4 regions of the Niveibacterium sp. COAC-50 genome follow, and region 2 is predicted to be linked to each of the others. Evidence: predicted binding sites of a transcription regulator. Region 2 holds the regulator's gene; each other region holds the start of a gene.

Region 1 (7,540 bases), on a different contig from region 2:
GCGCAACGGCGAAGATCGATCGATTCGAGGTGAAAGGTGGTGTCGAGCCGCCATGCCGATTGCGGCAGCCATTGCAGGAAGATGAAGTCGAGCAGTTGCGTCAGGCGCGCAAGATCCAATGCCTCGGGCGGGTGCCAGCCTGCGTAGCGGAATACCGCGAAGCGTCGCGCCGGGATGCGGTGGCGCTCAAGGCCTGCCGGTATCGGTGCGTCGGGCCGCACTTCGAGCGCGGGCACGTAGGTCGCAAGGCCGGTCAACGGGTTTACCGGTTTGACGAGGCCGATGTACACGTCCGGGGCAACGCTGCCCCGGATACGCGGTGCGTCGCGTTCCATGAAAGCGCGCCCGGCGCTGTTTGCCAGTCCATCCTGCAGGTCTTCGCTCAGCGCAAGATGGATAGCACGGCCTATCAACATCCGTTGCGGGCAGACGACAAAGCTCGGGTCGGCAAGCAAGCCGCCCCCTGGCGTTTCGCGAACAACCAGTGGGCCTGCGATCTGAATCGCCTTCGGGTTTCGCCGCAAACGGGCCGGGGTTTCGCCAAAGCGGCGCGTAAATGCCCTTGCGTAGCTCTGTTCAAAGCCGAAGCCGTAGCGCAGCGCCAGATCGAGCACCGAGCCCTTCCCGTTGAGCAGATCGACCAGGCTTTCGTCGAGCTTGCGGTTGCGCACGTAGCTCATCAGCGGTACGCCGGCCAACGCGCCAAAGAGCCGGTGAAAGTGAAAGGGTGAATAGGCCGCCACCGCCGCCAGGTCGGTGAGCGACAAGGGCGCAGTGAGCTGCGCTTCGATATGGCCCAGTACGCGCCGGATTGCGTCGAGCGCGTCGCGGGTGATCGGGGTATCGCAAGAAAGGTTCATTTTCGATCCTTGCCGGCCTGCACGATCCATTTCATGACTGACTCACGGAACACATCATGAAACCAAGGCTCCCTATCCTAACGCTCGCCGGGCTGTGCGCACTTGGCCTGAGCCTATTTCAGGCCGAGGCACAGGCTGCCGGCGCGCCGACCACGACAACGGCAAATGCCAGTGCGACGGCCGCGGCACCCAACCGGCTGATGCTCGACGAGATGCGATCGCCGGCCGTGAATGACGGCGCCTTGAAGGATGGCCCGACGCGCTACTTCTCGGTGTATCTGCCACCCACCTATTTCGAGGAGGCTGAGCGGCGCTTCCCGGTGGTCTACTACCTGCACGGCTTCGGTGGCGGAATGGGCTTTCTGGCCTACTTCAAGGACGTGCTGGATGCAGAGATGCGCAAACCCGGCACCACCCCGTTCATTGTGATTGAGGCCGACGGTACCAACAGCCTGCGCGGGAGCTTCTACGTGAACTCGGCTGCAAGCGGCCGCTGGGAAGACCACATCGTGCAAGAGCTGGTGGGGTGGGCGGACTCGCACCTGCGCACGATTGCGGCGCCTGCCGGACGTGGTATTGCCGGGGCGTCGATGGGCGGTTTCGGCGCCATCCACCTTGGTTTGCGCCACCCCGATGTGTATCAGTCGGTTCTGGCGTTTGCGCCAGGTCTGGTCGCGCCGGGCCAGATCAAGGCCGCCTGGGAGAGCTGGAACACCGAGATCAAGCGTGCCTATGGCGCCGCCTTCTCGCCCAACCCAGCGCTTCCGCGTCCGTATGCCGAGATCCCGGTGTTTGACGGCTCACCGGAAGATGAGCGCATCGTTGCAAACTGGGAGCACGGCTTCGGCGCCCCGCAGGAAAAGATCGACGCCTACCTTGCGCAAGCAGCGCGGCTGAAGTCGATCCAGATCGTGGTTGGGAAAGACGACGAGTATGGTTGGATCGTCAGCGGCAGCAAGGCGTTTTCACAAGCGCTGGCGGCGCGCGGCATCGCGCACGAGTTCGTACTGATCGATGCAACGCACGCGATGCCCACAAGCTTTCCGGCCCGCTTCCTGGTGCCGCACTTCTCGAAGGCATTTTCGGCGCGCGAATGACCGGCGGTGCTCAGAACTGCTTCACCTCGATCCCCAATGTTTGCACGCGGTAAGCGATCTGGCGCGGTGTCATGTTGAGCAGGCGCGCTGCCTTGGCCTGCACCCAGCCGGCTTGCTCCAGCGCGGCGATCACGCGATCGCGTTCATCCAGCGTCGGGTCGTCCAGGTCGATCCGGTTGGCGGCGGCCACGGCGGCCATCTCGCGCTGGCGGTCGATACGGATCAGGTCGGCATCGATGTGGCCGCTTTCCGACATGACCGCGGCGCGCTCTAGGCAGTTCTCCAGCTCACGGACGTTTCCGGGCCAGTTGTATTGCATCAGGCGCGTGATGGCCGCTTCGCTTAGGTCGAGCGGCCGGCCCTGTGCAGTCGCGACACGCCCGATCAGATGGCGGGCGATCTCGGGCACGTCTTCGAGCCGCTCGCGCAGCGGCGGCACGGTAATCGGCATCACGTTGAGCCGGAAGTAAAGGTCTTCGCGGAACTTGCCATCGTCCACCGCGTCTTCCAGATCGCGGTGCGTCGCCGCGATGACACGCACGTCGACCTTCATCGTGCGGCCACCGCCAACGCGCTCCAGCTCGCCCTCCTGCAGCACGCGCAGCAGCTTGGCCTGGAAGGCGGGCGAGATCTCGCCGATTTCATCGAGGAAGATCGTGCCGCCGTCGGCCATTTCAAAGCGTCCCTTGCGTGCCGCCACGGCACCGGTGAAGGCGCCTTTCTCGTGGCCGAAGAGTTCCGATTCGAGCAGGTTTTCCGGCAGCGATGCGCAGTTCAGTCGCACATAGGGGCCGCGGCCGCGGGGCGAGTTGTAGTGGATGGCGTTCGCGATCAGCTCCTTACCGGTGCCGGTTTCGCCGCGGATCAACACGGTGGTGTTCCACTTCGACACCATGCGGATCTGCTCGAAGATGCGGCGCATCGCTGCCGAGTGGCCGACCATGTTGTCGAAGCCGTGCTGGCCGCGCACCGCACGCCGCAAGGTGTCACGCTCTTCGGCGATCGTTTCCTTCTCATGCGCCACGTCGAGCGAGAGCTTCACGCTCTGGCCGATCAGGTTGGCGACCATCTCGACGAAGCGTGCGCGTACCGCGAGCTGCCCATCGTCAAGGCGGTTCGGCTGCACCGCGAGCGCGCCGTGCAAGGTGCCACCAACGTGGATCGGTGCCGCGATGAAGGGCAGGCGACGTTCGTAGATGCCAAGCCGGTTGAGGAAGCGCGGATTGCTCGCGATGGAGGGCAGGGCGACTGTCTTGCCTTCTTCGAGGATCAGCCCGAGCACGCCCTCGCCAGCCTGGTAGCGGACCGGCTCGAAGTCCTCTGCTTCGACACCTTGCAAGGCGTTGACAACCAGTTCTCCGCTATCGGAATCCAGCACGCTGATCATGCCGCGCGTCAGGCCGGCGGATTCTTCGAGGACCCGCAGCACCTCCTGCGGTGCCTGCTTGACGTCGAGGGTGCGCGAGAGGATTACGCTGACGCGGTAGAGGGTTTCGAGTTGAATTCGGTGGAGTGCGCCTTCGGTGTCCATGGCCTTACCCGATCTCGCGACTGTTGAGCGGCGTCATCGATGCCGACGCGTGGCGGAGCAGGGGCAACACCAGCAGCGCGGTGCAGCCACCGCCTGCCGCATTACCCAACTCGATGCTGCCCCCGTGATCCACCGCCACCTGCTGAGCGGCGGCCAGCCCTGTGCCGAGGTGATTGCCCTGCTGCTTCTTTGTGCTGAAGAAGGGCTCGAAGGCCTTCAGGCGCAGTTCGTCCGGAAGGCCAGGGCCGCTGTCCTCGACGCGCACTTCCAGGCTGCTGTGCAGCGTACGGGTGCTGATGTTGAGCTCGCGCTGCCGCCAACCCTTGATGTTCATCGCCTCGATCGCGTTGTCGACCAGCGCCTTGAGCAGCGCCCTCAGACGCGTCGGCGAGCCCTGGATGGCCGGCAGCACAAGCTGAGGCTGCCAGCTCACGGATACGCCGGCAGTGAGCAGCCGAACGGCAGAGAGATCCAGCACATCGCGCACCACTTCATTGAGGTTGACCGCTGTGCTGGCCTCTTGCGCGCGCGCCGGAATCGCGCTGCGCAGGGTCTCAAGCGCGGTCTGGCCCGCCTTGAGCGCATCTGCCAGTGCCGCCTGGGCCGGGTCGCAGCCGCGTCGGCCCATCATGTTGACGACCGAGCCGAGAATGTTGAGCGGCCCCTCCATCTGGTACACCGCGGCGGACAGACTCTCACGCAGCGCTTGCTGGCGGCTTTCCTCGGCCATCACAGCCTGCAAGGCAGCGATGCGCGCCTTCTCCTGCTCCTGCACTTGCCGGCTCACATCGGTGGCCACCAGAAGCAAGAAGGCTTCTCCCTTGCTGGCATAGAAGTCGTCCGCCTCATCGCTATCCGCCGCGACCCACACGGCGGAGCACGAGAACCAGCGCGGTGAGCGCCAGTGCGGGCGGTCGAGCCGCACCTGGCGGTCGAGGAAGGCGTGGCTGCCGGGTTTGAAGGGGCCGAAACCGCTGCCCAGTTCGTTGCGGATCGCGTCCAGCAGCACCTTGGCCGGCTCGGCCATGCCGAGGTCGGACATCAGCGCCTTGTAGGCGAGGTTGTCGAGCACGACGCGGTCACCAATATCCAGCAGGGCGAGCACCAGCGGGGCGCCGTCGACGACCGACTCGATCAGCGCTTTCTGGTTGCGCACTGCGCATTCGAGCTTGTGCAGCGCGGTGATGTCGCGTTGCAGGCCCAGGTAATGGGTGATCTGGCCCGCCTCGTCCAGCACCGGCGTGACGGTGAGATCGGCCAGGTAAGGGGCGCCGTCCTTGCGGCGGTTCACCAGACGCCCGGTCCATGTTTCCTTGGCGGTGATACGGCGCCACATCGACTTGTACACGTCGGGAGGCGTCGTGTGGTTCGACAGGATCGACTGATGCTGCCCGACGGCATCGCCCACGCTGTAGCCACTGACGCGTGTGAACGCCGGGTTCACATATTCGATGCGTGCGCGCGGGTCGGTGATCGAGATCGCGATGTCGGCCTGTTCGACTGCGGCACGGAATAGCGCGGCAGGAATCTTCCGGGCAACCGCCGGTGCGGCCTTCTTCGTGGCGGCGGTCTTCTTCTGCTCTGGCATGGTGGGCCTCGTTTGAACGCTCGCCTACCGCAATGCAGCAACCGTGCCGAAAATCCGCGCCCCGCCACCGCGCTTGAGCGACGTCAAATGCTGGTGTCGTTGTGAGGATTCGTCACAACGCAACGTCGGTTTGTTGCATCCCTGACACGTGAATTTGCGAACGACGTTGGCGCGGCACCAGCCCCGAACGCGCCACACACAAGGGCCGGCGGGGCATTGGCGCACTGCCCCGGTGCGCCGTGCATCGACTTGGCACGCTCCATGCGAAAGCGGGGCAGGAGGCTTCGACCCGCATGAGTGAATACCTGATTCTTCTGGTCGGCACCGCCCTGGTGAACAACGTGGTGATGACCAAGTTCCTTGGCCTGTGCCCATTCATGGGGGTGTCGAAGAGCATGGACAGTGCCTTCGGCATGGGGCTTGCGACAACCTTCGTCATTACGGTTGCCGTGGCGGCGAGCTGGGTGCTGGATCACTTCATCCTGCTTCCGCTCGGGCTGCAATTTCTCCGCATCCTGACATTCATTGTCGTGATTGCCGCGACCGTTCAGTTCATCGAGGCGGTCATAAAGAAGACGATGCCGGCGCTGTACCAGTCGCTGGGCATCTTCCTGCCACTCATTACGACCAACTGCGCCGTGCTCGGCCTCGCGCTGCTTACCGTTCAGGACGGTGGCAGCTTCGTCAAGAGCGTGGTCTACGGCTTCGGATCGGCGCTGGGCTTCACGCTCGCGATGCTGATGTTCGCCGGCCTGCGTGAGCGGCTGGCGCTCGCCCGTGTGCCCAAGCTGCTCGACGGGCCGCCGGTCAGCTTCGTGCTGGCCAGCTTGCTGGCCCTCGCGTTCATGGGGTTTGCCGGTCTCAACTTCAACTGACGGAGGTGACGATGCTTGCGCCGATATTCATTCTCTCGACCCTTGGGTTGGTGCTGGGCGTGTTGCTCGGCGTCGCTTCGCGCTTCTTCGCCGTTGAAGGCAACGAAGTCGCCAGCGAGCTTGCCGCGATGATGCCGGGTACCAACTGTGGCCAGTGCGGGCTCGCTGGATGCACTGCTGCCGCTGAGGCGCTCGTGGCCGGGTCCGCGCCTGCCAACGTGTGTCCGGGTGGTGGGGCTTCGCTGGCCCAGGCAATCGCCGAGAAACTGGGTATTACGTTCGACGCAGGCGCAGCGGGCGATTACAGCCCGAAGATCGCCGATGTGCAGGAAGACATCTGCATCGGCTGCGCGCGCTGCATGAAGAACTGCCCCACGGATGCCATCGTCGGCGCCAGCAAGCAGATTCATGGGGTGTTGCACCAGGCATGTACCGGTTGCGGTGTATGCGTGTCGGACTGCCCGACGGGTGCGATCAGCCTGCGCCCGTTGCCGCAGAGCTTGCAGGAATGGAACTGGGCAGCGCCGAGCTTCGCCTGAGGATGACGTGAATGGGCCTACTTGAAAAACTCAACGGTGGGCGTTGGGGGGTGCATCCGCACGACGACCACAAACGCCCGGCCGCCGACGTGCCGCTGCGTGTGATGCCCTTGCCGGCAAAGCTGTGTGTGCCGCTGTTACAGCATGTCGGGGCGCCTGCCAAGCCAGTGGTGGTTGTCGGTGACATCGTGCTTCGTGGCCAGATGATAGCTGCAGCGCAGGGCAGTGTTTCCGCACCCGTGCATGCACCGTCGTCAGGCGTCGTGAGCGCGATCGGGCCAGTGACCGCACCGCATCCCTCGGGGCTTCCGTTCGACGCGATCACGATCACGCTCGATGGCGAGGACCGCGCGTTTGCCACCGCAGGCGTCGAAGACCCGCTCGCGCTTGATCCGGCGGAAGTCACGCGACGCATCGCCGATGCCGGCATCGTCGGACTCGGTGGTGCGACCTTTCCGTCGGCACCCAAGGCGCAGCTCGGCCGCAAGCTTGAGGTCAACACGCTGGTGATCAATGGCGGCGAGTGCGAGCCCTACCTGTCGAGTGACGACAGCGTGATGCGGCATCGGGCCGACGAGGTGATCGACGGGGTGCGAATCCTGATGCATGCAGTCGGTGCAAGCACCGCGCTGGTCGGCATCGAAGACAACAAGCCGGAAGCGATTGCTGCGATGCGCGAAGCGGCGCGGCCGTACGCCGCGATCCGCATCTGCCCGGTGCCGGCGCGCTACCCGATGGGGTCCGATCGCCAGCTCGTGGAAGTGCTTACCGGCAAACAGGTCCCGGCCGGGGCGCGCACTGCGAGCATTGGCGTGCTGGTGAACAACGTCAGCACTTGTGCGGCGATACATCGCGCGCTGCGCCATGGCGAGTCGCTCTATCGCCGCATCGTCACCGTCAATGGCGGGGCGGTCGCCGCGCCAGGCAACGTTTTGGCGCCGGTCGGCGTGCTCGTCGAGGACCTGCTGGCATTCGTCGGCCTCAAGGAAACGCCAGCCCGCCTCGTGATGGGCGGACCGATGATGGGGCTTGCGCTGCCGCATGCCCAGG
Region 2 (7,540 bases):
CATCTTTTCCTGCTGCGCAGTCGGCTTTTTCGCCTCGTCGGCGGCGTGGGCGGGGAGCAGGGCGAACTGCGCGGCCAGAGCTGCAGCCAAGATCACAAGCTTATTCATGCTAGGCCTCCGGAGGAGAGATTGGGGTAGAGCCGCCACCGATGTGGCGGAAGGAGATGCGGGCGTTCGGGCTACAGGTCTTCTTCGTCGAGATCCAGCGCAGAGCGTTGGCGATCAACGAATTCCTGCATCGAGTCTATGCCACGTAACTGAAGAATGGTATTTCGCACCGCCGCTTCCAGCAACACCGCAAGGTTGCGGCCGGCGGCAACCGGCAGGGTGACGCGGCGGGTTGGTACACCGACGATATCCTGCATATCGTCTTCCAGCGGCAGGCGTGGCATCTGCGCGCTTTCGCCGCGGATCTGGCGATGCAGATGTACCACCAGCTTGAGCTTCATCTTCCGGCGGCATGCGGTTTCGCCGAAGATCGTGCGGATGTTCAGGATGCCGAGACCACGGACTTCCAGGAAGTCCTTCAACATTGGCGGGCAGCGCCCTTCCAGCACACCGGGCGCGATGCGCGAGACTTCGACCACGTCGTCCGCGACGAGACCGTGACCGCGCGAGATCAGTTCGAGCGCAAGCTCGGATTTGCCGGCACCGGAATCGCCGGTGATCAGCACGCCGAGCCCGAGCACATCCATGAACACGCCGTGCAGCGAGGTCTTCTCGGCAAGGTTGCGCGCAAGATAGGTGCGCAGCGAATCGATCACGCGGGCCGTCTCGGCCGAGGTTGTGAACATTGCGACGCGTGCGCTTTCGAACGCACTCTGGATCAGCGGCGGCACTTCACATCCGTCCGCCACGATCATCGCTGGCGGGTGCGCCAGCAAGATGCTCTCCAGCTGATGCTGTACCTTGTCGCGTGCCTGGCGACGAATCCAGCCCAGCTCCGCCTCGCCCATCACCTGAATGCGGTTCGGGTGGATGATGTTGAGGTGGCCTACCAGCTCGGCTGGCCACACTTTCTCATTTGGAACCTGAACCTCGACATCGAGCGGGCCGGCGAGATGGCTCAGGCCGAGCCGGTCGCGGTTGTCCTCGTAGATCCGGGCGACGCTAGTTCGCCGCATTCGGGTTCCAGTTCACGAACAGGGTGTGGGCCTCGGACGCATCACTGGCCTGCGCCAGTGCATCGCGGAAGCTGCGGTCGGAGAACATCTGTGCGAGCTCCGATAGCAGTCGCAGGTGGTGCTCGGTGGCGCTTTCCGGCACCAGCAGCACGAACATCAGATTCACCGGCTTGCCGTCCGGGGCCTCGAATGGCACGGGCTGCGCAAGGCGGATGAAGGCACCGACGGCGTCGCGCAGGCCCTTGATACGGCCGTGCGGAATCGCAATGCCTTGTCCAAGGCCGGTGGAGCCGAGCTTTTCACGCGTGAAAAGTGCGTCGTAGACGGCGCTGCGCGCGAGTCCCTGATGGTTTTCGAAGAGCAGGCCAGCCTGTTCGAAGACGCGCTTCTTGCTGCTCGCCTCAAGATCGACGAGCACATTGGACGGCGGCAGCAGCGGGGCGATGAGATTCATGCTTGGGGTTCAGAAATGCACTGCGCGCCCGAAGGCGCGCAGATCCGGGGTCAGCTCATGTTCGGCGCGGGGGCTTTCCGCAAGCTTACGCGCCGGGATTCACTAGAGCGACCGTGATTACGATTCTGCAGATTGGCGCTTGTGCGCCTCGTGGCCGTGATCGTAGGACTTTTCCTTGTGCTTGAGAACCTGCCTGTCCAGTTTGTCCGTCATGGCGTCGATTGCGGCATACAAATCTTCGTCAATGCTCTCGACGAAAATGTCCTTGCCGCGTACATGTACCGTCACTTCCGCCTTTTGCTTCAGCTTTTCCACCGACAGGATCACGTTAACGCTCGTGACGTGATCGAAGTGGCGAATCACGCGATCCAGTTTCGATGTTACGTAGTCGCGGAGCGCGGCGGTAACTTCGAGATGGTGTCCGGTGATGTTCAGGTTCATGATTTATCCTCTCAGATCATCTTGCGCTGGCTGACCGGCGGGATGTTGAGCGACTCGCGGTACTTTGCGATGGTACGCCGCGCAACGACAATCCCCTGCTGGCCGAGAAGCTCGGCAATCCGCGCATCGGATAGCGGTTTTTTGCGATCCTCTGCCGCGACCAGCTGGCGAATCAGCGCACGAATCGCCGTAGCTGAACACGCGCCGCCAGAATCCGTGGCGACGTGGCTGCCGAAAAAATACTTCAGTTCAAGGATACCTCTTGGCGTGGCCATGTACTTCTGCGTGGTCACCCGAGAGATCGTCGACTCATGCAGATCAAGCTGCTCTGCGATTTCGCGCAGTGTCAGCGGACGCATTGCCACGTCCCCATAATCGAAGAACTGCCGCTGGCGGTCAACGATTGCCTGGGATACCCGCAGGATCGTGTCAAACCGTTGCTGCACGTTCTTGATCATCCAGCGTGCCTCCTGCAACTGCCCGGCCAGTGATCCGGCCGAGCCGCGGTTCTGCTGCAGGATTCCGGCGTAGAGCTGGTTGATCCGCAGCTTGGGCATCGCGTCCGGGTTCAGTGTCGCACTCCAGTGGCCGCGCACCTTGCGCACGATCACATCCGGGATCACATATCGCGTCTCGATTGCGGCAAACCGCGCACCGGGGCGCGGATCGAGGCTGCAAACGAGCTGGTGCGCCTCGCGCAGGGTTTCGTCGCTGCAACCCAGATGCCGCTTGAGTCGCACGAAATCCCGCGCGGCCAGCAGCTCCAGATGCTGCTCGACGATGATGATCGCGGCTTCACGCGCAGCGCTCTCAGGCAGCAGGCGCAATTGCAGCTTCAGGCATTCGCCTGGCGAGCGTGCGCCGATGCCCGGCGGATCGAGGTTCTGCAGGTGCGCGAGGGCGATCTGCAGCTCGTCGACGTCAACTTCAAACTCGGACGGCAACAGCTCCAGCAGTTCGTCGAGCGGCTGGGTCAGATAGCCATCGTCGTCGAGCGCTTCGATCATGAAGCGCAGCAGCGCGCGATCGCGGTCCGACAGCGGCATTAGGGCAACTTGTTCATCCAGGTGGTCGCGCAGGCTCGTCTGCGCAGCACGGAATTCCTGGAAATCCGTCTCGTCGTCATCGTCGCGATTGCCGCTGCCGCTGCCGCCGCCTTCGCCGGACCACTCGGTGGGGCCGTCGTCATAGCTGCCGGCATCGTCGAAGCTCGGCTCGCTTGGTTCGGGCGAGGTCTCGGCCGCTTCGGCCGCCGCATCGTTGGCGGTGTCGGTGCGTTCGTCGCCGCTCGGCGCGGTGGCGGATTGCCCCCAGGCTTCCGGGTCCGACTCGGCGTCTTCGCGTTCGAGCAAGGGGTTCTCGAGCAGCATGCGCTCGATTTCGCTGTTGAGCTCCAGTGTCGATAGCTGCAGCAGCTTGATCGACTGTTGCAGCTGCGGGGTCAGCGCGAGCTGCTGGGAGATGCGGAGCTGGAGCGAGGGCTTCATCGTGGGGGTTGCGCGATCAGAGTCGGAAATGCTCGCCGAGGTAAACCTCGCGAACCTTGTCGTTCTGGACGATTTCGTCGGGGCGGCCGCTGGCGAGCACCACCCCTTCGGTGATGATGTAAGCGCGGTCGCAGATGCCCAGCGTCTCGCGCACGTTGTGATCGGTGATCAGCACGCCGATGTTGCGATCCTTCAGGAAGCGGATGATCTTCTGGATATCGATCACCGCGATCGGGTCGACGCCGGCGAAGGGTTCGTCGAGCAGGATCACCTGCGGGTTGGTGGCCAGCGCGCGGGCAATTTCAACCCGCCGCCGCTCGCCGCCCGAGAGGGACATCGCGGTTGCATCGCGCAAGTGCGTGATGCCCAACTCGCCCAGCAGCTCATCGAGCCGCGCGGTGAGTTTGTCCTTCGGCAGCTTCTGCAGTTCGAGCACTGCGAGGATGTTCTCGGCCACCGTGAGCTTGCGGAATACCGAGTTTTCCTGCGGCAGGTAGGACAAGCCCAGATGCGCCCGCTTGTGGATCGGCAGGTGGGTGATTTCCTTGTCGTCGAGGGTGATCGTGCCGCCGTCGGCACGCACCAAGCCAACGATCATGTAGAAACAGGTCGTCTTGCCGGCGCCGTTGGGGCCGAGCAGGCCGACCACCTCACCGCTGCCGACTTCGAAGCCGACATCGCGCACGACAGTGCGTGCCTTGTAGCGCTTGGATAGACCGCCTACCTTAAGCAGACTCATCGAACGGCTCTTTCAACACTTTTCTTACGACCTCCGCGGAAAATCCGCGGGCGGTCAGAAAGCGCGCCTGGCGCGCCCATTCCTTTGCATCGCCCGGCGTACTGCCGAACTTGCGCGCCCACACTGCACGGGCGCGCTCCAGTTCTGTCTCGCCCAACTCACTCGCCAGCGCTTCGGAGATCGTTTCCGGATCCACGCCGCGCTGTGCGAGTTCATGCTGGATGCGTCGCTGGCCGAGCCGGCCGGCACGGCTGCGCACGTAACTTTCGGCAAAGCGGCTGTCGGACAGCAGGCCCAGTTCGCTCATCCGGTCGAGTACCGCTTCGACCGCGTCCGGCTCACCGTGCGCGGCCAGCTTGCGCGCCAACTCGGCCCGGCTGTGTTCGCGCTGCGCCAGCGTTCGGAGCGCGCGGGCCTTCAGCTCGTCGCCGCTCATCGCCAATGTGCCTCGTCGGTTCAGGCCGCGGCGGCTTCCCCAGCCGGCAGTTCAGGTAGGCCCAGTTGTACGCGGATCTTGTTCTCGATTTCGCGTGCGGTTTCCGGGTGCGAGCGCAGGAATTCGCGCGCGTTGTCCTTGCCCTGGCCGATCTTCTCGCCGTTGTATGCGTACCACGCGCCGGACTTGTCGACAAAGCGCTGTTCGACGCCCATGTCGATGATTTCGCCTTCGCGCGAGATGCCCTCGCCGTAAAGGATGTCGAAGTGCGCTTCCTTGAACGGCGGCGCCACTTTGTTCTTCACGACCTTGACCTTGGTCTCCGAGCCGATGACTTCGTCGCCCTTCTTGATCGTGCCGGTGCGGCGGATGTCCAGACGCACCGAGGCGTAGAACTTCAGCGCATTGCCGCCCGTGGTGGTTTCGGGGTTGCCGAACATCACGCCGATCTTCATGCGGATCTGGTTGATGAAGATGACCATGGTGTTGGTGCGCTTGATGTTGCCGGTCAGCTTGCGCAGCGCCTGCGACATCAGGCGGGCCTGCAGGCCGGGCAGTTGATCGCCCATCTCGCCCTCGATTTCGGCCTTCGGCGTCAGCGCGGCGACCGAGTCGATCACGACGATATCGACGCTGCCAGAACGCACCAGCATGTCGGCGATCTCAAGCGCCTGCTCGCCGGTATCCGGCTGCGAGATCAGCAGGTCGCCGACGTTGACGCCCAGCTTCTGCGCGTAGGACACGTCGAGCGCGTGCTCGGCGTCGATGAAGGCGGCCACGCCACCCATCTTCTGCATCTCGGCAATCGCCTGCAGCGTGAGGGTCGTCTTGCCTGACGATTCCGGGCCGTAGATCTCGATCACGCGGCCACGCGGCAGGCCGCCAATGCCCAGCGCGATGTCCAGCCCGAGGGAGCCGGTCGACACCGCCTGGATGTCCGATTCCACTTCGCCATCGCCCATCCGCATGATGGAGCCCTTGCCGAACTGTTTTTCGATCTGGGCCAGCGCGGCCTGAAGTGCTTTCGCCTTGTTGTCGTCCATGGGGTTTCCTCGATTCGTTGGAAACGATTATGGCACAGAGATTGCGTGCGTCTCGGTCGGGCGCGTGCAGGAAAACATGGCACACTTCCGCCACTTCACCCGGCGCGCGTTTCGCGGGCCCGCGAGACCAATCCGATGCCCGAACTGCCCGCCGAACTGCCTCTGTTTCCCCTGCACACCGTACTTGTTCCCGAAGCGCGATTGCCGCTCAAGGTATTCGAGGTGCGCTACATGGACATGGTCAAGGCGTGCATTCGGGACGGCAGCAGTTTCGGCGTCTGCCTGATCGAAGAGGGCGAGGAAACCGGCGCGCCGGCAACGCCCGCCCAGGTCGGCACGAGCGCGCGCATCGTCGAGTGGGACATGGATCAGCCCGGCATCCTGCAGATCGTGGTGACCGGCGAGCGCCGGTTTCGCATCGCTCAGGCCGTCGCCCAGCCCGATGGTTTGCTCAGGGCTGTAGTCGAGTGGGTGCCGGAGCCGGAAGTGCAAGCGCCGCCCGAAACGCTGGCCGATACCCTGCCCTTGTTGCAGGCGGTGGTTGCCGACGCGGGTGAAAAGGCGATTCCGGCGCCGCATCGTTTCGACGACGCGGCATGGGTGGGGTACCGCTATACCGAAATCCTGCCGATTCCGGTCAAGGCCAAACAAAAGTTGCTTGAGTTGGACGACCCACTGATGCGCTTGACGATCATCCAGCAGTTCCTCGTTCAACGCGGTCTGCTCAAGCAGGACGCCTGACGGCGTCGCGCGACCGGGGACGTATCGGCACCGCTCGCCCAGCCCCCAGTCGGGCGCCGTCGGACCGACCTGGCTGCCGTTTTCCTAGAGGCTATCGAGCAGGCGTCGCACTGGCGTTGGCAAACCCAGCGAGTCCCATTCATGCGGTGCGGCCCAGCGCCAGGCGGGGTCGCGAATGCCTTCGCCGCTCACATCGATTAGTTGGGGCTCCAGCGTTAGCCGGAAATGCGTGAAGGCATGTCGTAGCGGTGGCAAGGGCGTTGCTACCCCGTTTGCGCGCAGCCCGAGCGTCAGCGCATGGGCTTCGGCGTCGAGCTCGTCCGGGATCTCCGGCAATGCGTACAGGCCACCCCAGATGCCGTGTGGCGGGCGCTTCTGCAACAGCACCGCGCCATCATTGCGGGCAATCAGCACCCGACTCTGGCGCTCCGGCACAACACGTGTTGGGCGCGGCGTCGGCAGTTCAGCTTGGCGACCCTGCTGACGCGCCACACAGCTGCCGGCAACCGGGCAATCCGCGCAGCGTGGCCGGTTGCGGGTGCAGACCGTGGCGCCCAGATCCATCAATGATTGGGTATAGGTGTCGACGCCCTGCGCGGGCAGCAGAGATTCTGCGAGCGCCCACATCGATTGCTCTACCGCTCTTACGCCAGGAAAGCCTTCGATGCCGAAGTGGCGCGCGAGTACCCGCTTCACGTTGCCGTCGAGAATGGCTGCGCGTTCGCCGAAGCAGAACGCTGCGATCGCCGCGGCCGTCGAGCGGCCGATACCCGGAAGTTCCGCGATCGCGCTGGCCGATTGCGGAAAGCGGCCGCCGTGCATGCGCGCAATCTGTTGCGCCGCGGCATGCAGGTTGCGCGCACGGGCGTAGTAACCGAGCCCGCTCCATAGCGCGAGCACGTCGTCGACCGGTGCGGCGGCGAGGGAGGCCAGATCGGGAAAGCGTGCCAGGAAACGCTGGTAGTACGGGATCACCGTATCCACCTGCGTCTGCTGCAACATGATCTCGGATAGCCACACGCGATAAGCGTCGCGGCTGGCTTGCCAAGGCAGATCGTGACGGCCATGCGCCCGC
Region 3 (7,540 bases), on a different contig from region 2:
GTGCGCCGCACCCCAAGTGGTACGCCAGCGGGTCTTCACGCCGGTGAGGCCGGCCAGGGCGAGCAGCGCGAGGCCGGCGAAGATCAGGAAACCCATCTGATAGGAGCCGGTGATCTGCTTGGCGTAGCCGAGGCTGGAGGCAAGGTAGAAGCCGCCGACACCGCCGGCCATGCCGACGAGGCCGGTCATCACGCCGATCTCCTTGCGGAAGCGCTGCGGCACCAGCTGGAACACTGCGCCGTTGCCCATGCCCAGCGCCAGCATTGCACCGACGAACACCGCTGCAGCACTCCAGACCGTCGGCATGCCGAAGCTGACGATGGTGAGGAACAGCGCCGCGAGCGCGTACATCACCGTAAGGCTCTTGATGCCGCCGATGCGGTCCGCCACGTTGCCGCCGATCGGCCGCACCAGCGAGCCCGCGAATACGCAGCCTGCGGTGAAGAAGCCCGCCATCTTCGGGTCCAGCCCGTACTGTGCGTTGAAGTAGATCGTCAGCGACGAGGCAAGGCCGGAGAATCCGCCAAAGGTGACCGAGTAGAAGAACATGAACCACCAGGCGTCACGATCCTTCAGCACGGCGAGGTAGTCCGTCAGCGGTTTCGGCGGCGGGCAGTTCGGCGCGTCCTTCGCCACCGCGAGGTAGAACAGGAACACGATTGACAGCGGGATCAGCACCAGCCCGAACACGTTGGTCCAACCGTAGGCCATCGCGAGGCTGGGCGCGAAAAGCGCGGCCAGCACGGTGCCGGAGTTGCCGGCGCCCGCGATGCCCAACGCGGTGCCCTGGTGCTCCGGTGGATACCAGCGCGAGGCGAGCGGCAGCGCTACGGCGAAGGAGGCACCGGCGACACCGAGGAAGCCGGCGAGGATCAGTACTTCGTGGTAGCTCGTGATGCCGTGCTGCCATGCGAAGAACAGTGCGCCCATCACGACAACCTGACCGATCGCGCCGGCCATCTTGGGCTTGAGTTGGTCCACCAGCACGCCCATCACGATGCGCAGGAAGGCGCCGGTCAGGAGCGGTGTGGCGACCATCAGACCTTTCTGCGCAGGCGTGAGCGCGAGGTCCTTGGCGATCTGCACGCCGAGCGGGCCGAGCAGTACCCACACCATGAAGGCGAGATCGAAGTAGAGGAAGGCGGCGAGCAGTGTCGGCGTGTGGCCGGCCTTGAGGAATGCAGTCTTGTTCATGATCTCAGCCCAGTTGGGTGTAGAGCGCGGTGAGTTTGTCCATCGCGTCCAGAATGTTCTCGGAGGTGGTCGCGACGTTCTGGTCGTGCTCGCGTGAGTCACCGGTTTGCGAAATCGCCTCGTCGAAGAACTGCCACTGCGTGTCCGCCAGCGCGAGCCAGTTGCGCACCTCGGCGCTGTTCTGCGGTGCGGCCTTCAATTGCGCAAAAGCGGCGATGAAATCGGCACGCGACTTCTTCAGGGCGGCGGTGGTCTCTGGCGCATTGAGGCCGGCGCGTTCGAAGAAGTAGAACTTCGCCATGCGCTGCGAGAGCATCCGCTGCCGCCCCGAGAGGTTCACCAGCGTGCCGATCGGCGTCGCCTGCAGCTTTTCAAGCTGCTGCGTGCCCTCATGCGCGGTGGCGAGCACCTGCTCGTTGAGCTTGGCGACGGTGGCGAGGCCTGCGGCGTTCGGTGCGGCGGTGACGGCCGCGCGGTAGCTGCCCCAAAGCGCGGCGAGCTTTTCGTAGGTGGCGGCCGCCTCGGCACGATCCTTGGCCGCGGTGAAGCGGCGCAGGTTCGCGAGTTGCTCATCGAAGCGGGTCGCCGACGCTGCGAGCAACTGCTGCGCTTGATCCACCTTCACGCCGAGCAGTTGCTGTGCGTAACACTTGGCCATGCGCTGCGACAGCATGCGCTGGCGCCCAGCCTGGTTGATGGCTTCGAGCATCGAGAGGCCGCTGTCCTTCGGGGGGGCGGCCATCGCGTTCGACAGGAGGGCGGCCGGCGCGAGGCTGGCCGCGGCGATGATCAAGTGGCGACGCGTGCGATCCATGTGCCGTGTCTCCGCTTTCGATCAGGCGTTGAGCCAGACCACGCCGTCTTCGAGTTTCGCGGCGAAGGGGCGGGTGCAGCCCACATCGGGCGCCACCGCTTCGCCACTGTCGAGCCCGATCTTCCAGCTGTGCAGCGGGCAGGTGACCGTCTTGCCATGCACGATGCCCTGCGACAGCGGGCCGCCCTTGTGCGGGCACTTGTCGTGCAGCGCGAAGACTTCGTCGTCCGAGGTGCGGAAGATCGCGATGTCGCCGTGCTTCGTGCCGCGCACCACGCGCGAGCCGAGCACCGGGATTTCGTCGAGCGTGCACACACGCTTCCAGTCGATTGCTGTGTCCATGACGGCTGTACTCATGAATGAAGATCCTCTCTGGCGCCACGGCCCGTGGGGCGCGAGGCGCGGTGCATTCGGGTGGGGACGGGCGCAGGCCTGCTCGGCTGCGTCGTCGCTCACGGGCTCACTCGCCCGTGTCGTCACATTCAAACCAGTCTTCCCATTCGCTCATGGCGGCTCTCCTTACGCGACGACGGCAATCGGGATGTAGGGGCGCTTGAGCGCACCCTCGGTACGTTCCTGCCACGGGTCCTTGTAACCCTGCAGGGCAAACAGCAGGCGCTCATGCAGCGCGCGGCGGTTGGCGGCGTCTTCGACGACCTTGCTCTTGACGTAATCCAGCCCCACGCGCTGCACGTAGTGCACCGTGCGCTCGAGGTAGTAGCCCTCTTCGCGGTAGAGCTGCAGGAAGGCGCCGGAGTACTCCATCACCTCCTCGTCGGTCTTCACCTTGGCGAAGAACTCGGCCACCTCGGTCTTGATGCCGCCGTTGCCGGCGACGTAGAGCTCGTAGCCGGAATCCACACCGATCACGCCGACGTCCTTGATGCCGGCTTCGGCGCAGTTGCGCGGACAGCCGGAGACAGCGAGCTTCACCTTGTGCGGGCTCCACATGCCGAACAGCATCTTCTCCAGCTTCACGCCCATGCTCATCGAGAGCTGCGTGCCAAAGCGGCAGTGCTCGGCGCCGACACAGGTCTTCACCGTGCGGATCGACTTGCCGTAGGCGTGGCCGGAGACCATGCCGGCCTTGGCGAAGTCCGCCCACATCAGCGGCAGGTCTTCCTTCTTCACGCCGAGCAGGTCGATACGCTGGCCGCCGGTGACCTTCACCGTGGGCACCTTGTACTTGTCGGCGGCGTCGGCGATGGCGCGCAGTTCGTCCGGCGTGGTGATGCCGCCCAACATCCGTGGCACGACCGAGTAGGTGCCGTCCTTCTGGATGTTGGCGTGAGCGCGTTCGTTGATGAAGCGGCTCTGCGGGTCGTCCTGCGCTTCGTGCGGCCAGGTCGAGATCAGGTAGTAGTTGAGTGCCGGACGGCAGCTTGCGCAGCCGTTCGGCGTCTTCCACTCCATGAAGTGCATCGCCTGCGGAATCGTCAGCAGCTTGTTGTCGCGGATCGCCTTGCGCACTTCGCCGTGGGACAGATCGGTACAGCCGCAGACCGCCTTGTTGTTCGAGTCGGCCGGCGTGTAGGCGCCACCCACGGTGGAGGCCAGGATCTGCTCGACCAGACCGGTGCAGGAGCCACAGGAGCTTGATGCCTTGGTGTGCTTGCGCACTTCGTCCAGCGTGAAGAGGCCCTGCGTCTTGATCGCCTTGACGATGGTGCCCTTGCACACGCCGTTGCAGCCACACACCTCCGCCGTGTCCGGCAGGCTGGCGGCGCTGTTGGCGCCCTTGTGGCCCACGTCACCCAGATGCGATTTGCCGAACAGCAGGTGGTCGCGGATGTCATGCACATCCTGCGCATCCTTCATCAGCTGGAAGTACCAGGCGCCGTCGGCGGTGTCGCCGTACATCACCGCGCCGACAATCCTGTTCTCCTTGATCACCACCTTCTTGTAGATGCCCATGCCGGGGTCGTGCAGCACGATGTCCTCGGTGCCTTCGCCGCCCATGAAATCGCCAGCCGAGAACAGGTCGATGCCGGTGACCTTCAGCTTGGTGGAGGTCACCGAGCCCTGGTAGCGGCCGATGCCGAACATCGCGAGGTGGTTCGCGCAGACCTTGGCCTGCTCGAACAGCGGCGCGACGAGGCCGTAGGCGGTGCCGCGGTGGTTCGCGCATTCGCCCACCGCGTAGATGCGTGGGTCGTAGGTCTGCAGCGTGTCGTTGACGACGATGCCGCGGTTGCAGTGCAGGCCCGCCTTCTCGGCCAGTGCGGTATTCGGGCGGATGCCGGCGGCCATCACGACCAGATCGGCCGGGATCGTCTCGCCATCCTTGAACTTCACCGCCGCGACGCGGCCCGACTCCCCGGCGATCAGCTCGGCCGTGCTGGCGGCAAGGCGGAACTGCATGTTCTTCGCCTCCAGCGCCTTCTGCAGCATGCGCGCCGAGGTCGGGTCCATCTGGCGTTCCATGATCCATTCGCCGATGTGCACCACGGTCACGTCCATGCCGCGTAGCGCGAGGCCGTTGGCCGCCTCCAGGCCGAGCAGGCCGGCGCCGATCACCACCGCGTGCTTGTGTTTCGCCGCGGCGTCGATCATCTCGTCGGTGTCCTTGATGTCGCGATACGCGATCACGCCCGGCAGATCCTTGCCCGGCACCGGCAGGATGAAAGGCGTCGAGCCGGTTGCGAGGAGCAGGCGGTCGTACTCGGCTTCGGTGCCGTCGTCCGCGATCACCTTGCGGTTGATGCGATCGATGGTGACGACGGTCTTGCCGGTGTGCAGGGTGATGCCGTTGTCGCGGTACCAGTCCCAGTCGTTGAGGATGATGTCCTGCACGGTCATCTCGCCGGCGAGCACCGGCGAGAGCAGGATGCGGTTGTAGTTCGGGTGCGGCTCGGCCCCGAACACGGTGATGTCGTACATGTCCGGTGCGAGCTTGATCAGCTCTTCGAGCGTGCGGCAGCCGGCCATGCCGTTGCCCACCATCACCAGTTTGAGTTTGCGCATGTTGCATCCCTCGACGAAACGCGCACGGCCAGCGGCCATGCAGAAAGTGTTTGCGTTCGTGGGGATCTACGCTGATCCGTGCGGCGGCCGTCGTTGGCCGCGCTTGCCACCCGGAAGGCCATCGTGGCCCTGCGGTGGATCATCGCGAAACTGCAGCGGCGGCCTTCGGTGGCGCCCGGCATGCGGCGGATGATCCGGTCGGTACTTCCCTAGCAATGCGCGTGCCTGACGCACGGCGCCCGCCGGATCGGGCTTTCCGTCCAGCCAACGGAATGTCAGCGGGCCGCCACGGCGCACTTGCGGTGCGCCGTGGTCGATTGTGGTGCAGCGCGGTTGCGGCGATCAGCGCGGGGGATCTGCGACAAATCCGGGGAAGGCCTGCGGCGTCGTTGGCGTGACATACGCGCGCCGGATCACGCCGGCGGCAAGCAGGTTGGCGTAGCTGTCGTAGCGGATCTGCACGATCTCGTCGGGTGTGCTGCGCGCGCGTACGAACTCGGTGTAGCTGCTCGGTGCGTATTCACGCTCACCGTGTCCGGTGCCGAGGCTTTCGGCCTTTTGCGCGCCCATGTCGCTCGCCGCTGGGGCGGCGGATTCGGCGCTGCGGGCGGTTGCGGAGGGCATCGCCAGCGGCGGTGGCGCGACGCGCTCGCGGAACACGGCCGCACCGATCACACCCACGTTGTCCGGGCGGCCGGTGCGGGCTGCGTACGATTCCGGCAGGGCCGAGAAATAGAACGCCGCCGTCTCGGCCATGTTCTTGCGCCAGCCGACAATCTCTGCGCTTGCCCAGGGTTCCAGCACATAGCCGGTCTGGGCGACTGCGGCGGTCTCGCCGCTGATCGCGTTGACGCCATCGACCGACAGCACGACCAGCACCCGGTTGCCGCTCTGATTGATCAGGCGTAGCGCATAGCGCTGGCCGGGCGTGCCGGCAACGTAGCGCACGCCGCGGTGAGTGTGGGTCTGGATCGGTGTGGCCCGCTCGCGGTCGATGACTTCAAGTTCGACCAGCGAAGCAGTGGCGCTGTGGCACCCGAGAAGGGCCCACAGCAACAGGGTGGGGGTGAGGCGTGGGATGGTCATGATGCAGCTCCGGTGGGTGGTGACACCCACTTGAACGGAGCTGCATCGGAATTCGGGTTAGCGCGTGTGCTGCGTTCGCGTCAGTTTGCGAAGCGGCTGCGTTCGCGGCGCTGCAGCAGCACCGTCAGCGCCATCACGAAGATGGCGGCAAACCACAGGCCTGCCCAGTTCGCGATCGACAAACCGAGGAAGGTCCAGTCCACCTTGGCGCAGTCGCCGCTGCCCTGGAAGATCATCGGCAGTGCCTGCCCGAGCGGGAAGCTGTTCATCATGAACTCGAGATCCGGCCCGCACTCCACATACTTGGGCGGAAACCATTGCAGCCAGCTCTGCCGCGCGGCGATGCCGAAGCCGGTCGCAGCGGCGAGCCCAATCAAGCCGGCATACAGCTGCCCGCCACGGCCACGTGGGTTATGCAGCGCGGCGATGAGCGCGAACAGCCCGACTACGACAAAGGCGTAGCGCTGCATGATGCACATCGGGCAGGGCGCCACGTGTTTGAGCGTTTGCAGCACCAGACCGGTGCCGAGCAGGCCGAAGCAGAGGAGCGCGATAGCGGAAAAGCGCTGGCGTTGCGAGAAGCGGGTGATCATGGCGGGGGTGGTTTGTACGGTTTGGCCGAAGCAAACCGTGGATTGTACGACGCCTTGCGCAACGGCGCGGATTTGTCATATTCGGCAAATCCGCGCCGTTGTCGGGGCGTGTCGGGCCTGGCGACGGGGTCGCCGGGTGACCGGCTCAGGTCAGGCCGATGCCTACGGCGACCATGGCGCGCGCGTGCATCAGGTCGCGTGCATGGCCGGTGGCATACAGGCAGGCCGCCAGCTGGTTCGAGAGCGGCGTCGGCGTTGCGCGCCGGCCTTCCATGATCTCCCGGATCAACTGCGCAACTGCGTCCGGATCGTTCGGGTCGCAGCGCAGCGGCAGCGGTGCCCAGCCTGTCGGCTCCTCGTCGTAAAGCACGTTGGCTTCACCGTGCCGCAGCCAGGCGATGCGGGGGCGGCGCTCGGCGCTGGCGCAGGACTCTCCGTCCGGCGCGTGCATCAGCATCGCCTCGGCGCCCATATCGAGCAGCAGGTCGTGCAGCGACGAGATCGCTTCAGGCTGGCTGGCGCAGATCAGGCGCAGGCTGTGGTCCGGCATCGGATCGATCAGCTTGGCGACCAGGTGGCCGACGTGGCGGGCGCCCAGCTCGTCCCGCAGCAACAGCAGCGCGTCGAGTTCCGGCGCGAGCAGGCGGGTCGGCACGACCGCGAGGTTGTGCAGCGCAAGCGATTCGGCCGCTTCGGCGAGCGTGGTGGCATGCGGCCGCCCGAGCCTGCGCAGCACATCGAAGCTGGGCGGCAGGCGCCCCTCGCCGAGCGAGCCATGAACCAGCACCGGCACGCCGGTTTGCGCGAGTCGCAAGGCGAGCGCGGGCATCAGGTTGGGCTGGCTGTGGCGGCTGGCGTAGGTCGGGATGATCGCGACGCGGCGCGAGCC
Region 4 (7,540 bases), on a different contig from region 2:
CGCGCTGCATTTCCGCCTTGAAGGATCAGCGGGTGGCTGCGAGCGCGGTGCTGGCTGGCCCTGCCGCGGCACCGTTCGAGGGCGATCGCGCGGCCTTCGTCGAGGCGGTTCGCCGCGCGCTGTACCTGTCGAAGATCATCTCCTACGCGCAGGGCTTCGCGCAGTTGCGCGCCGCTTCGGACGAGCACGGCTGGGATCTGCAATACGGCGAGATCGCGAAGATCTTCCGCGCCGGCTGCATCATCCGCGCCCGCTTCCTGCAGCGGATCACCGATGCCTACCAGGCGAATCCGGCGGTGGCGAACCTGTTGCTGGACCCATACTTCGCCGGCATCGCAGCGGACTACCAGGCCGCCTTGCGCGAGGTGGTGTGCCATGCGGTGCGGGCCGGTGTGCCGGTGCCGACCTTCGCATCGGCGGTGGCGTATTTCGACAGCTACCGTTCGGCGCGCCTGCCGGCCAACCTGATTCAGGCGCAGCGCGACTTCTTTGGTGCCCACACTTACGAGCGCACGGACCGCGCCGGCATCTTCCATTCTGATTGGCAACACGCATGAGCAACCCGAACCCGCGCACCGTCAAGTGCCCCACCTGCAGCCAGCCCGTTGTGTGGGCGCCCGAGAGCCGTTGGCGCCCGTTCTGCTCGGAACGCTGCAAGCTGATCGACCTTGGCGCGTGGGCGGACGAGGCTTATCGCGTACCCGGGCGGGAACCGCTGGCGGACGATCTGCCGCCGGGCGCTGACCCGCGCAACTGAAGCGTCGCAGCTTTAGCGGGCTGCGCTGCTTTTTGCGAGCTTGCGCCGGGCGAGCGCATCCACCAGATCCGGCAGCAGCAGCCTGAGCCAGCGGCCGAACTTGCCCTGGCCGGTCATCACGCATTCGCGGCTGCGCCGTGTCATCGCGCGCAGGATCAGGTTGGCGCAGGTCTCCACCGGCATCGCGCGGCCCTCGTCCAACCCGCTCTTGCCGGCGGGTTTGCCGTCGGCGCCGTAGCCTCGGTAGCGGATCTCGGTCGCCACCACGCCGGGGTAGGCGATCGTGACACCCACGCCCTGCGCCGCCACCTCGATCCGCAGGGCCTCGAGGAAACCGGTCATCGCGAACTTGCTCGCGCAGTAGGCGGTGCGCCCCGGCACGCCGAAGAGCCCGGCGAGGCTTGATACGCCGACGACCTGGCCATGTCGCGCGAGGATATGCGGCAGCGCATGGCGCACGCACCACAGCGTGCCGAAGTGGTTCACGCGCATCATGTCCTCGTACCAGCCGAAGTCGCTGACCTCGCTGATCATCGCGTGGCCGGATACGCCCGCGTTCGCCACCAGCACGTCGATGCCGCCGAAGCGCTCGACGGCCTTGCGTGCCAGCGCCGCGCAATCGGCTTCGATCCCCACGTCAGTCGGCACGCACAGCACCAGCGCGCCGAGCGCGCTGCACTGCTTGCCGACCGCAGCGAGTTTGTCGGCGTTGCGTGCAGCGAGCACGAGTTTGGGCCGCTGCGACGCGAGCTGGCGCGCGAGTTCCGCGCCGATGCCGTCGGAGGCGCCGGTGATCACCACCACCTTGTCGGTGTAGCGCGGTTTCATGGGGCGCTGCGGTGCCAGACACTGCGAATCGCCGCGATGCCGTGGGCGCCATAGCCACGCGCGGCATCCATATCGGTCGCGATCAGACCGCCGATTGCAAACGCCGGCATCGGCAGATCGCGCGTCAGCATGTGGAAGGCGCCCCAACCAATGCCGCTTGCGCCCGGGTGTGTCGCCGTAGGCAGCACCGGGCCGAGCAGGGCGTAGTCGAGTTCGAGGCGGGCGGCTGCTTCGAGGTCGGCGCGCGTGTGGCACGAGGCGCCGACCCAGTCGAAAGCCGGCCGCTCGGAAAGCTCGGCGAGCTGCGCCGCACGCAGATGCAGCCCGTCGGCGCCAACTGCCGCAGCCAGGGCGGCGTCGCCGTTCACCACTGCGAGGGCGCCGTGTGCATGGCAGCGCGCCACGCTCTCACGCGCAAGCTGTTCGCGCGCTTCCGGCGCGAGGGTCACGTCGCGGATCTGCACCAGTCGCAAGCCGGCAGCGAGCGCGGCATCCAGCGCGGCGAGCTGGGCGTCGATACCGATCTCCGCGGCGTGGGTAACGCCCATCGTGCGCGGCAGGCGCAGCGATTTGAGGATCGGTCCATTCGCCGGCAGCATCGGCGACACGCTGAGGGCATCGGCCCGTTGCCATTCGAGCGCCGAGTGCACATGGTCGTTCGGTGTGCCGGACCACTCCGCAACCTCGAAGAAATGCAGCCGCACATGCGCGTGCTCGTACAGGTGTTCGCGCGTGATCCACGGATTTGCGCGCTTGACCGTGATGCCAAGTTCCTCTTCCAGTTCACGCACCAAGGCGGCCTGGGCGGATTCGCCCGGTTCGACCTTGCCGCCCGGGAATTCCCAGTAACCGGCATAGAAGGTGTCCGGCGCGCGCTGACCGAGCAGGAAACTGCCATCAGGCCGCGTGATCACGGCGGCGGCCACTTCAACGCGTTTGCGCATCGCTACTCCCGAAGAAACGCGCCTGCAGCCAGGCGCCGATGAAGATGCCTGCGAGTGCCCACAGCAGATCGAGGTTGCCGAGCCCGAGCCCGGCAATCGCCGGGCCGGGACACACGCCGCAGAGGCCCCACCCAGCGCCGAAGATCGCAGCGCCGATCACGGTGCGGCGCGAGAATGGCGTCTGCCGCTTTTCAAAGAAGGCGCCGGCGAGCGGGCGGGCCAGCAGGCGAGGGCCGATCTGATAGGCGAGCAGGGCGACGATGACCGCGCCGCCGAGCACCAGCAGCAAACCAAGATCCTGAAAGCGCAGGAAGGCGAGCACCACCTCAGGCTGCGTCATGGTCGCGAGTGAGAGACCAAATCCGAAGACCACCCCGCAGAGGAGTGCGATGACCAGCCGGCTCATGGCAGCACCCCGAAGTGCGCGGCCAGTTGGGCGACGACGATTGCGGTGCTGAGGAAGGTGACTACGGCAACGAGCGAGGGCCAGCGCAGCGACGCGAGTCCGCAGATGCCATGGCCAGCGGTGCAGCCATCGCTGAGGCGCGCACCAAAGCCGATCAACAGGCCGCCGGCAAGCATGAGCCAGGGCGGTACGCGGGTGCTGGCGCCGAAATGCCCGAGGCTCGCAGCGAACAGCACGCCGCCGAGGACCAGGCCGGCCGCATAGGTGAGGCGCCAGCTGCGGCTCTCCAGCAGCTTGGCCTGGTGCAGCGCGGGTAGGCGCGATACCCAGGAGAGGCTGGCGCTGAAGAAGGTCGACAGCCCGCCGACGAGGCCCGCGAGCAGATAGAGCGCGCCAATCGCAGTACCGATCAGCAGCCCGCCGGCGAGGTAATGCCAGGGGCCATTCGGGAACAGGGTCTCAATCATCGGATGCTGCATGGTGGGTTGAAGAAGTGCCGGGCGTGGCGCGGCCTGCTACATCGCGTGCGAACTGCCAGGCAACCCGCCCGCTGCGCGAGCCACGCATCAGCGCCCACTGCAGCGCCTCGGTCCGCGTGGCCTCGTTGGCGATCTGTGCGTCGGCCACGCCGAAGGCGCGCAGCCAGTGGTACACCACCGACAGGTACTCGTTCTGGCCGAACGGGTAGAACGAGATCCACAGACCGAAGCGTTCCGACAGCGAGATCTTCTCCTCGACCGCCTCGCCCGGATGCAGCTCGTCGCCCACCTTGTGCGTCTGCAGGTTTTCGGCGAAGTATTCCGGCATCAGGTGGCGGCGATTGCTGGTGGCGTAGATCAGCAGGTTGTCCGGCGGTGCGGAGAGGCTGCCATCCAGCACGCTTTTCAGCGCCTTGTAGCCGGGCTCGGAGTCCTCGAAGGACAGGTCGTCGCAGAAGACGATGAAGCGCTCGCGTCGTCCCGCCACGAGATCGACGATTTCGGGCAGATGCAGCAGATCGCTCTTGTCGACTTCGATCAGGCGCAGGCCGCTCGCTGCGTACTCGGCCAGCATCGCCTTGACCAGCGAGCTCTTGCCGGTGCCACGCGCACCCGTGAGCAGCACATTGTTGGCGCGGCCTCCACGCACGAACTGGCGGGTGTTGGCGTCACAACGCGCCTTCTGGTCTTCGATGTCCTGCAGATCGGCCAGCCGTATGCGGTGCGGGTGATGCACCGGCTCAAGCCAGCCGCGTCCGTTGCGGCTGCGCCAGCGATGCGCCGGCGCACTCCAGTCGGGCGGTGGCGCCTTCGGTGGCAGCACCGATTCGAGCCGGTCGATCAGCGCCTCGGCGCGCGCGATCAGGTGTTCAAGGTTGGCCATCGCGGTGCGTCTCTCCGGGGTTCTTGTTTTCGATGCGCGCGGGGTCCTTCTTCGGCCAGGTGGCCCACACGATGATCAGCAGCAGTGCGAGCGCGACGCCCGCCTCAAGAAATATGACCCACATGCCACATGGCCCCGCGCGTGAGAGAAAGGGGGCGACGGTTATACTGGCCCGCGCCACGAACTCACAAGTTTAGCCGAACGATGCTTCGCACCCGCCCCGCCTTGCATACCGCTGTTCCCGTGTTGCTTGCCCTGCTGTCCGCGTGTGCAACGGTGCCGGAGACGGCGCCCACCGCCGCCGAATGCCCGGCCTGCCCGGTTTGCCCGACCGTGCCGGAGAAGCCGCCCGAGAAGCCCAAGGCCGATCCGCTGCAGCCGGCAAGCTGGAGCGACCTGCCGGGCTGGGGCGCCGACGATGTGTCGCAAGCCTGGGTTGCGATGCTTTCCTCATGCCGGGCCATGAAGGCGCCCGCGTGGCAGGCCAGTTGCCAGGCGGCCCGCGAGTTGGGCGAGAAACCCAGCGCCGCTGCGGTGCGCGCCTTTGCCGAGCGCGAATGGCAGCCGTGGCGGGTGGTGAACCCGGATGGATCGAACGAGGGTTTGATCACCGGCTACTACGAGCCGCTGATCCGCGGCAGCCGCACCCGATCCAAGTCGTACGACACGCCCGTCTATGCGGTGCCGGACGACTTGCTGATCATCGATATGGGCGAGATCTATCCAGAGTTGAAGAACATGCGGCTGCGCGGTCGGCTGGAGGGCCGCAAGGTGGTGCCCTACTACTCGCGAGCGCAAATCGAGGCCCGCCCGGACAAGTTGGGCGACAAGGTTCTGCTGTGGGCTGCCGACCCGATCGATTTCTTCTTCCTGCAGGTGCAGGGCTCCGGCCAGGTGCAGCTGGCGGATGGCAGCCGTGTTCGCATTGCCTATGCCGACCAGAATGGCCATCCGTATCAGTCGATCGGCCGCTGGTTGATCGACAAGGGGGAGTTGAAGCTCGAGCAGGCGGGTATGGAGGGCATCCGCAACTGGGCGCGTACTAACCCCGGTCGGCTCACTGAAATGCTCAATGCGAACCCGAGTTTCGTATTCTTCCGCGAACAGCCGGCGAACGGCGATGGCCCGAACGGCTCGCAAGGTGTGCCGCTGACGGCGGGGCGATCGATTGCGGTGGATACGCGCAGCGTGCCGCTTGGCGCGCCGGTGTTTCTTGCAACGACTGCGCCGGGCACTGACAAACCGATGCAACGGCTCGTGGTGGCGCAGGACACCGGGGGTGCGATCAAAGGCGGCGTGCGCGCGGATTTCTACTGGGGGTTTGGCGCTGAGGCCGGCGCGCAGGCCGGCAAGATGCGCAGCCGTGGCCAAATGTGGGTGCTATGGCCGAAGGGGCAGACCCCTCCTGGGGCGAAGCCAGGCACCTGACTCGTGCGCAGGAGCGATGCAATGCACGACGACGGTGCAATTTCATCGCTCATGCACCGCGCCAATGCGTTGCATGCATGCTGCAGTCAGCCGAAATGGCGTAAGTTATTGATTTTATAGTAAACGCCAAATTGGTGCGGTTGTTGCTTGTTGGTGCGCCATCTCGTTATGGAGCCCCTCATGGAGCAACTCAAGACATCCAGCGACGTTCTATTCGTTCTGCTGGGCGCCATCATGGTGCTGGCGATGCACGCCGGCTTCGCGTTTCTGGAACTCGGCACGGTGCGTAAGAAGAACCAGGTCAACGCCCTGGTCAAGATCCTCACCGACTTCGCCGTATCCACGATCGCGTATTTCTTCATTGGCTACGGCGTCGCCTACGGCATTCACTTCTTCACTGGCGCGGAGACGTTCGTCCAGCGCGGCGGTTACGACCTGGTGAAGTTCTTCTTCCTGCTGACTTTCGCTGCGGCGATTCCGGCGATCGTGTCGGGCGGCATCGCTGAACGTGCGCGCTTCCTACCTCAGCTGGGCGCGACGTTCCTGATCGTCAGCTTCGTTTATCCGTTCTTCGAAGGGATCATGTGGAACGGCAACTTCGGCGTGCAGAAATGGTTCGAAGCGGGCTTTGGCGTGCAGTTCCATGACTTCGCCGGCAGTGTGGTGGTGCACGCGGTGGGTGGCTGGATTGGCCTGGCGGCAGTGCTGATGCTCGGCGCTCGCCGCGGTCGCTACAACAAGGATGGCGCTGTTGCCGCGCACCCGCCTTCGAATATTCCGTTCCTCGCCCTCGGCGCCTGGATTCTGGTGGTCGGCTGGTTCGGCTTCAACGTCATGAGCGCGCAGACGATGGACAAGATCTCCGGTCTGGTCGCGGTGAACTCGCTGATGGCGATGGTTGGCGGCACGCTTGCAGCATTGGCTGCCGGCCGCAACGACCCGGGCTTCGTTCACAACGGTCCGCTTGCCGGTCTGGTGGCGGTCTGTGCGGGGTCTGACCTGATGCATCCGATCGGTGCCCTGTTCGTGGGTGCAATTGCGGGCGGGCTGTTTGTGTGGATGTTCACGCTGACGCAAAACCACTGGAAGATCGACGATGTGCTGGGCGTGTGGCCGCTGCATGGCCTCTGCGGCGCTTGGGGCGGTGTTGCGGCTGGCATCTTCGGCAGCAAGGCGTTTGGTGGCCTGGGCGGTGTCAGCCTGCCGGTTCAAGTGTTCGGCACGCTGGGCGGCATCGTTGTCGCGCTGGTGGGCGGGGCGGCGGTGTATGGCTTGCTCAAGCTGGTCGTTGGAATTCGCCTCGATGCCGAGGAGGAATTCAACGGCGCTGACTTGTCGATCCACAAGATCTCGGCGACCGCGGAACGCGAAACCCTTTGGTAGTGGTGATCGGAAGAAAACTAGGTCTGTCGGACGAGAACAACACCCGTCCGAATATAGTAGTTCCACCAATGAAGAGCCCGGCATGTGCCGGGCTTTTCAATTTGTAGGCGCTTGTGTGTATTTCGGAAGCGATCGTGGAAGGTTCGAGGCTGTTCCGCGGGGGCGGCCAGAGTGACGCCGACCGCTGCACGAGCACGTGTCGGATGTTCTTGGGCTGGCTTTCACTGCTGGGCGGTCACTCTTCTGGGTTCTCGAAATGCCGTTGCGACGACACCAGTGATCCCTATCCAAGTGCGGCTTGGGCCCTTCGCGCGCTGAGCACAGACACGCTTGTGAGGTCACATTCCCGACGTTCGCTATGGATGCTCAGTATGACGAGGGTCCAGATGTGGACAAGGACTCTCCGGAGGTCTCCGTGCTGAAGGCAATGTT

The links. The regulator sigma-54, encoded in region 2, starts transcription at its own class of promoters, with help from an activator protein. The targets are predictions, from matches to a motif close to TGGCACGCTTNCTGCTNA.
Region 1: rsxA (electron transport complex subunit RsxA) is a predicted target of sigma-54. The motif match lies at 5,327-5,344, and genes of this name have one in related genera.
Region 3: nirB (nitrite reductase large subunit NirB) is a predicted target of sigma-54. The motif match lies at 5,182-5,199, and genes of this name have one in related genera.
Region 4: HH302_RS21360 (ammonium transporter) is a predicted target of sigma-54. The motif match lies at 5,795-5,812, and genes of this name have one in related genera.

What each region holds. Positions count from the first base shown of each region.
Region 1 is NZ_JABCJM010000003.1:224,738-232,277, reverse strand. It holds gene HH302_RS14170 (helix-turn-helix domain-containing protein) at 1-860, opposite strand, end outside; gene HH302_RS14165 (alpha/beta hydrolase family protein) at 917-1,957, shown strand; gene nifA (nif-specific transcriptional activator NifA) at 1,968-3,488, opposite strand; gene nifL (nitrogen fixation negative regulator NifL) at 3,493-5,076, opposite strand; gene rsxA (electron transport complex subunit RsxA) at 5,370-5,951, shown strand; gene HH302_RS14145 (RnfABCDGE type electron transport complex subunit B) at 5,963-6,490, shown strand; gene rsxC (electron transport complex subunit RsxC) at 6,502-7,540, shown strand, end outside.
Region 2 is NZ_JABCJM010000002.1:552,428-559,967, reverse strand. It holds gene HH302_RS10070 (PsiF family protein) at 1-108, opposite strand, end outside; gene hprK (HPr(Ser) kinase/phosphatase) at 180-1,124, opposite strand; gene ptsN (PTS IIA-like nitrogen regulatory protein PtsN) at 1,111-1,578, opposite strand; gene hpf (ribosome hibernation-promoting factor, HPF/YfiA family) at 1,696-2,019, opposite strand; gene HH302_RS10050 (RNA polymerase factor sigma-54) at 2,031-3,506, opposite strand; gene lptB (LPS export ABC transporter ATP-binding protein) at 3,523-4,245, opposite strand; gene recX (recombination regulator RecX) at 4,232-4,681, opposite strand; gene recA (recombinase RecA) at 4,702-5,724, opposite strand; gene HH302_RS10030 (LON peptidase substrate-binding domain-containing protein) at 5,860-6,465, shown strand; gene mutY (A/G-specific adenine glycosylase) at 6,550-7,540, opposite strand, start outside.
Region 3 is NZ_JABCJM010000001.1:286,074-293,613, forward strand. It holds gene HH302_RS01260 (NarK/NasA family nitrate transporter) at 1-1,194, opposite strand, end outside; gene HH302_RS01265 (type IV pili methyl-accepting chemotaxis transducer N-terminal domain-containing protein) at 1,199-2,008, opposite strand; gene nirD (nitrite reductase small subunit NirD) at 2,030-2,338, opposite strand; gene nirB (nitrite reductase large subunit NirB) at 2,528-4,972, opposite strand; gene HH302_RS01280 (hypothetical protein) at 5,315-6,058, opposite strand; gene HH302_RS01285 (disulfide bond formation protein B) at 6,139-6,651, opposite strand; gene ybiB (DNA-binding protein YbiB) at 6,797-7,540, opposite strand, start outside.
Region 4 is NZ_JABCJM010000009.1:99,453-106,992, reverse strand. It holds gene gndA (NADP-dependent phosphogluconate dehydrogenase) at 1-557, shown strand, start outside; gene yacG (DNA gyrase inhibitor YacG) at 554-757, shown strand; gene HH302_RS21395 (SDR family oxidoreductase) at 770-1,585, opposite strand; gene HH302_RS21390 (Nudix family hydrolase) at 1,582-2,529, opposite strand; gene HH302_RS21385 (DUF6691 family protein) at 2,513-2,935, opposite strand; gene HH302_RS21380 (YeeE/YedE family protein) at 2,932-3,402, opposite strand; gene HH302_RS21375 (ATP-binding protein) at 3,395-4,297, opposite strand; gene HH302_RS21370 (hypothetical protein) at 4,284-4,421, opposite strand; gene HH302_RS21365 (murein transglycosylase A) at 4,502-5,725, shown strand; gene HH302_RS21360 (ammonium transporter) at 5,906-7,108, shown strand.